One region of the Vannielia sp. ABF1_015 genome, then DNA from elsewhere that is predicted to be linked to it. Evidence: riboswitches for the same ligand, from Rfam matches in the RefSeq annotation. Region 1 holds a riboswitch; the other holds the start of a gene.
The links. A riboswitch is a leader RNA that binds a small molecule or an ion and turns the genes downstream of it on or off. The one in region 1 is predicted to bind cobalamin.
Positions count from the first base shown of each region.

Region 1 (3,404 bases):
CGAACTCCTCGCTCAACCCGGAGTATCAGGAGTTTCTGGGGGCCTATATCGGCGTCACCGTCAACGGTGAAGGCATCGAAAAACCCGCCCTGCTGTGGATCAATGACGGCCTCATGGCCATCTTCTTCTTTCTTATCGGTCTTGAGCTGAAGCGCGAGCTGATGGAAGGCAAGTTGAAGAACCCCGCCGATGTGGTGCTGCCCGGCATGGCGGCGGTGGGGGGCATGGTTGTGCCCGCGCTCGTCTACCTCGTGTTCAACTGGGGCAACGCGGCCACCATTCACGGCTGGGCCATCCCGGCGGCGACGGACATCGCCTTTGCCCTCGGCGTTCTTGCCCTGCTCGGATCCCGCGTGCCGGCCTCGCTCAAGATCTTCCTGCTGACTCTGGCGATCCTCGATGACATGGGGGCCATCCTCATCATCGCGCTGTTCTATACCGCCGAACTGAAGATTGATTACCTCTTCCTTGCCTGCATCCCGCTGGCGCTGATGATCTGGCGCAACATGCGCGGGGCGCACCGGGTTGCACCGATCCTGCTGCTCGGCGTTGCGCTCTGGGTGCTGGTGCTCAAATCGGGCGTGCACGCCACGCTCGCCGGGGTGGTAACGGCCTTCTGCATTCCGCTGAAAGACAAGTGGAACAAGTCGCCCCTGCACTCGCTGGAGCACGGCCTTTCGCCCTATGTGCTCTACGTGATCGTCCCAATCTTCGCCTTCGCCAACGCCGGCGTGGTGCTGAAGGGCATGTCCTTCGGGGCGCTGCTCGATCCGGTGCCGCTTGGCGTGGCGCTCGGCCTGATCGTGGGCAAGCAAGTGGGCGTCTTTGGCACCACTTGGCTGATGGTCAAGATGGGGCTCGCCAAGCTGCCCTTCGGGGTCACATGGGCCCATATCTACGGGCTCGCCTGCCTCGCCGGGATCGGCTTCACCATGTCGCTCTTTATCGGCTCGCTCTCCTTCGACGATGCCGCGCTGATGAACGAGGTGCGCCTTGGCGTGCTGCTCGGGTCCGGCGTGTCGGCGCTCATCGGCTACTTCGTTCTGCGGGCGGTAACGCGCCCCGGTGAAGCCGAGGTGGCCGAGGCGCTCAACCAGCCGGGCGCAGCCGAGCGGGCGGAAGCCGCGGCGGAGTAGTCAGCCACCACCAACCCCATCGGCAGCGCGCCCTTTTTGGGCCTGCGCTGCCGACCCCGGGGGCAAAAGCGCCCGACATGGCGTCAAAGCCCACCCCCCCGGCGGTGCTGCCCAAGGGTTAACGAATCCCTTGCGCCTGCCGTCCCTCCTGCGCTACCCCCCAAATTGCTTCGGTTCGGGCGCAAGCCCGGAGCAAAAGGGAACGTGGTGCGGGAAGAACTCCCAATGCCACGACTGCCCCCGCAACTGTGAGCGGAGAGCGAGGCCGACGGGCCACTGGGGGAGAACCCCCGGGAAGGCCGGCCATCTCGCAATGACCCGCAAGTCAGGAGACCTGCCGAGGCGATCACCCTGAACCCGTGCGAGGGGCGCGGCGTCAACGGTCTGTTCCGTAGCGGTGACGAAAGCACCGTCCGCGGAAGGCCCCGCCATTCCAAAGACACCTCACCACACCGGCCTCTGTCATGGGGGCCGCATGACAAGGACTTTGGGCGCCATGAAGAGCCTCCTCGCCACCACAGCCACCCTCGCGCTTGCCGCCTCCGCGCTCACCGCGCAGGAGGCTTATGAACTCGACACGATCACCGTCACCGCCGACCTGTCGGGCGAGACAGAGACTGAGCGCACCGGCGCGACCGTCGAAGTCACCACCCGCGACGAGTTGGAAACGGCAGGCGATGATGACCTTGCCACCTACCTCTCCCGCCAGCCCGGCCTTTCGCTTGCCGCTGCCGGCGGCCCCGGCGGGCTGGCCGACATCCGGATGCGCGGGCTGCACCAGAAATACGTGAAAGTGCAGATCGACGGCATCGACGTGCTGGACCCATCCTCCCCCTCGCCCTCCTATGACTTCGGCTTGATGGGCACCTCCGGCCTTGGCCGCATCGAGGTCCTGAAAGGCTCGCAATCGGCGCAATACGGCTCCTCCGCCGTCGCCGGGGTGATCTCGCTGCAAAGCCGCCGCGCAACCGAGGAGGGCACCCACGTCTACCTTGAAGGCGAGGTTGGCAGCTTCGATAGCTTCGGCACCTCCGCAACGATCACCAGCAAGGGCACCCGGCACAACTTTGCCGTCACCCTCGCGCGGCTCGAGTTTGGCGGGTTTTCCTCTGCCGATGAGAATGACGGCAACACCGAGGCCGATGGCTTCTCGTCGCTGCGCCTGTCGTTCAATGGCGAATATGCCCTGTCCGATGCACTCACCATCGGCCTTGTGGGCTTTGCCGAAAAGAGCACAGTGGCGATCGATGGCGGCTTCCCCTTCGGCGACACCGACGAAGAAACCGATGGCACCTCCAACGGGCTGCGCGCCTTTGCCCGCTACGAGGCTGGCGCGGTGACCCACCAGTTCGAGGCCACCTATTACGACATCGAGCGGGACTACGCGGTCTCGAGCAACCGCTACGAGGGCGAGCGCCAAGGGCTGCGCTATCTTGGCCAAGCCACGCTGTCGCCCGCCGTGGAGCTCAACTTCGGCGCCGATTACACCGAAGAGGAGTTTGTCTCCGCCACCTTCATCACCGCTGAGGGCAAGCAAAACACCACCGGCGTCTTTGCCGAGGTGAACTGGGCCGCCTCCAGCCAGCTCGACCTCTCCGCCGCCCTGCGGCACGACGCGCAAAACCGCTTTGGCGGCCACACCACCGGCCGTCTGGCGCTGGCATGGCGCCCGCAGGAAGACCTCATCCTGCGTGCCTCGCTCGCCACCGGCTTCCGCGCCCCCTCGCTCTACGAGCTCTACGCGCCGTTCTACGGCAATGACACGCTGACGCCCGAAACCTCGCGCAGCGCCGAGCTGGGCATCGAAAAGCGGCTGGGCGGCGATGACTTTGTGAAGGCCACCCTGTTCTACACCGAGGTCGAAGACCTGATCGGATCCGACGCAGCCTTCGTCTACACCCAGATCCCCGGCACCTCCGTGGCCAAGGGGCTGGAGCTTTCGGGCCGCGTGGCGCTTTCCGATAGGGCGGCGCTCTTCGGGGCCTATACCTACACCGAAAGCGAGGATCCGGATGGCGAGCGCCAACTCCGCGTGCCCCGCCATGATCTGGTGCTCGGCGTCGAGGCCGATTTCGCCCCGCGCTGGAGCTTCAGCGGTGAAGTGCAGCACGTTGCCGATGTGCTCGACGTTGACGCGCAAACCTTCGTTCGCCCGATCGAGGGAGACGATTACACCCTCGTCAACGCCATGGTCACCTATGAGATCAACGATGGGGCCGAGGCCTACTTCCGCATCGAGAACCTGACCGATGCCGAGTATCAAACCGT
Region 1 covers NZ_JBSWXT010000001.1:784,144-787,547, forward strand. Annotated here, with positions in the region: gene nhaA (Na+/H+ antiporter NhaA) at 1-1,136, shown strand, start outside; cobalamin riboswitch at 1,291-1,492, shown strand; gene ACXAG6_RS04080 (TonB-dependent receptor plug domain-containing protein) at 1,633-3,404, shown strand, end outside.

Region 2 (3,404 bases), 810 kb from region 1:
TCGTCGGCGGCGTGGGCACGGCGGTGCTCAATGGCTGGCCGATCGTGCTGAGCCAGCTCAAAGATCTCGCCTACGCGCAATTCTCCAACTACGACCTCTCGGTGGTGCCGCTCTTCGTTCTGATGGGCGCCATCGCCTCGCGCACCGGCCTCTCGGCCGACCTCTTCCGCGCCGCCAACGCATGGCTCGGCTGGATGCGCGGCGGGGTGGCGATGTCGGCCATCGCGGCCTGCGCGGGCTTCGGCTCGGTCTGCGGCTCCTCGCTGGCGACCGCCTCCACCATGGGCCGCGTCGCCCTGCCGGAGCTGAAGAAGTACAATTACTCCGACCGCCTCGCCACCGGCACCATCGCAGCGGGCGGCGTGCTGGGCATCTTGATCCCGCCCTCGGTGGTGCTGATCATCTACGCCATCATCGTCGAGGCCAACGTGGTGACCATGTTCATGGCCGCCCTGTTGCCCGGCCTCATCGCCGTGGCGCTCTTCCTGCTGACGATCCTCGCCTACACCACCCTCGCCCCCGGCTCCGGCCCCTCCGGCCAGCGCGCCTCCCGCGCCGAGCTGGTCTCGGCCACACTGGCGATCTTCCCGGTGCTGGTGGTCTTCGCCGCCGTCATCGGCGGCCTCTACTTCGGCCTCTTCAACCCCACGCCCGCCGCTGCCGTGGGCGTGGTCATGGTCGCGCTCATCGGCCTGCTGCGCGGCAAGCTGACCCTCGTGGAAACCCGCGAAGCCCTGCTCGAAACTGCCCACACCACCGGCATGATCTTCCTGATCCTGCTCGGAGCCGAACTGCTCAAAATCTTCATGGCCCGGGGCGGCGTGCCGCAGATCATGGCCGAGATGATGGCCAACTCCGGCCTCGCGCCAATGACCACCCTCATCCTGCTGTTGGCCGCCCTGATCCTGCTGGGCTGCCTGATGGACAGCCTGTCGATGATCCTCCTCGCCATCCCCTTCTTCTGGCCCGTGCTGGTAGAGATCAACGGCGGCGACTGGGCCACCGCGGCCGAAAGCCCCTTCGGGATGACCACCGAAGACCTCAAGATCTGGTTCGGCATCCTCGCCCTTATCGTGGTCGAACTCGGCCTGATCACGCCCCCCGTGGGCATGAACGTCTTCATCATCTCGGCCCAGGCACAGGACGTGCCGATGCGCGATACCTTCCTCGGCGTGCTCCCCTTCTTCTTCGCCGAACTGCTGCGCGTGGCGCTCCTGCTGGCGGTGCCGGGGCTGGTGTTCCTGTTGCCCACGCTAGTTGGCTCTTGATGGCGTCTGTCGCCCAATCCGAGCTCCTCGATCCCGTACAGCCGACACTGCCACCGCCCGCCTCCCGCTGCCGCGCATCTCGGCGCAGAATCTCTGGATCGCAGGCAAGGGCTGCCCCACGCAGACACCCAAGCGCTCATTTAGCCGATGAGGGGCGTGAGCCGAGCGGTGCCTTCTGCCGGGTTTCACACCCGCTCCCCCTGCGCCAAAGGCGCTCCATAGCCGCCAACAGCGCCCCGGCGCGCCCTTGCCCATAGCTGCAATTCGCGTTGGACACCGCCAGAATTTCCTGCAACAAAACCCGTGATGGTGCCCGGCCAGATTGGTCCGGCTGAAAAGGGAACGTGGTGCGGGCAACTTGCCCAATTCCACGACTGCCCCCGCAACTGTGAGCGGCGAGCGACCCCGATGAACACCACTGTGCCAAAAGGCGCGGGAAGGTTCGGGGAAGCGCAGACCCGCAAGTCAGGAGACCTGCCATCTCGGGTGCGCGTTGCGCGCCTCAGTCACCTAAACCCGGGCGGGGTGCCTTGGGACGGAGAGACACAGATGGCCCACGAACGCCCTGAGACATCGCCGTTACCGCTTTGCCCCCGCCAATTTGCGCGGAGGGCGCGATGCTACTGGAACGAACGATATCCCAACTCGACATAGGCCAGGTGCCAGCGCAGGAAGCGCGCCAGATGGCGCAACTGGGCTACATGCAATGGATCGCCAGCCTGCCCGGCGATGCCAACTATCGGCGTGCGGCGCTTCATGCCCACGTCATGGCTGCGCCCTACATCACCCTGTCACCCGCCGTGGCCGAATTTTGCGCCCTTTTGAAGCAATCGCTCACATCCCCCGCTCCCCTGCCCCTCTCGCTTCCGCCACGCAAGCGGCGCGGCGGGGCTGGTGCCCGGCGCATCGGGCGCATCGCCCTCTGACCTTTGTGAACACGGCCGCGCTCAATCCTGCGGCCTGACCGAGGACCATTGCAGCAGGCTGCGCATTGCACGCAGCCCGCGAGGCTCGGCTTCCAAAAACCATGGTCATGGACGGATCAACGAGAAAGGACGGATCCATGAATGAGAACCAACTGAAAACCCGGCTCGATGCTGGCCCCCTCATCTGCGCCGAGGGCTTCCTCTTCGAGCTGGAGCGGCGCGGCTATCTCACGGCGGGCGAGTTTGTGCCCGAGGTGGCGTTGGAACACCCCGATGCGCTGCGCAACCTGCATGTCGATTTTCAGCGGGCGGGCAGCGATATTGTCGAGGCGTTCACCTACAACGGCCACCGCGAGAAGATGCGGGTGATCGGCAAGGAAGACCTGCTGGAGCCGCTCAACCGCGCCGCGCTAAAGATCGCCCGCGAGGTTGCCGATGCAAAGCCGGGCAACCTGATGGCAGGCAATATCTCGAACACCAACATCTGGTCGCCGGACGACGGGGCGAAGCAGGCCGAGGTGCGGGCGATGTTTGAAGAAATGGTCGGCTGGGCCGTCGATGAAGGGGCCGATATCATCATCGGCGAAACCTTCTACTATGCGGGCGAGGCGCTTTGCGCGCTTGAGGTGGCTCGCGCCTCCGGCCTCCCGGTCGTTCTGACCCTCGCCCCCATGGCGGCCAGCGAGATGATGGACGGCACAGGCATTGTGGAAACCTGTCAGCAGTTGGAACAGGGCGGCGCAGATGTTGTTGGCCTCAACTGCTTTCGCGGGCCGCAAACCATGATGCCGTGGCTGCGCAAGGTGCGTGCGGCGGTGTCCTGCCATGTCGGTGCCCTCCCGATCCCCTATCGCACGCGCGCGGATGAACCGACCTTCTTCAACCTGAGCGACACCGGCGATTGCACCTGCCCGGCGCCCCATGGCCGCACCTTCCCGACCGCGCTCGATCCGATGTTTTGCAATCGTTACGAGATCGGGGCCTTCGCGCGTGACGCCTTCGCGCTGGGCGTCAACTATCTCGGCGTCTGCTGCGGGGCCAACCCGATGCTGATCCGCGAAGTTTCGGAAGCGGTCGGGCGCACCACCGAGGCCAGCCGTTACTCTGAGCGCATGGAAAATCACTTCATGTATGGCACCAACGCCCGGCTCCCCGCCCACATCAAGGCCCTTGGCGAAACCGCCTGATTGGCAAGGCCCGGCGGCCCGAT
Region 2 covers NZ_JBSWXT010000001.1:1,596,334-1,599,737, reverse strand. Annotated here, with positions in the region: gene ACXAG6_RS08010 (TRAP transporter large permease) at 1-1,268, shown strand, start outside; cobalamin riboswitch at 1,559-1,764, shown strand; gene ACXAG6_RS08005 (hypothetical protein) at 1,886-2,194, shown strand; gene ACXAG6_RS08000 (homocysteine S-methyltransferase family protein) at 2,332-3,381, shown strand.
Region 2: another riboswitch for cobalamin. It lies ahead of ACXAG6_RS08005 (hypothetical protein); the one in region 1 lies ahead of ACXAG6_RS04080 (TonB-dependent receptor plug domain-containing protein).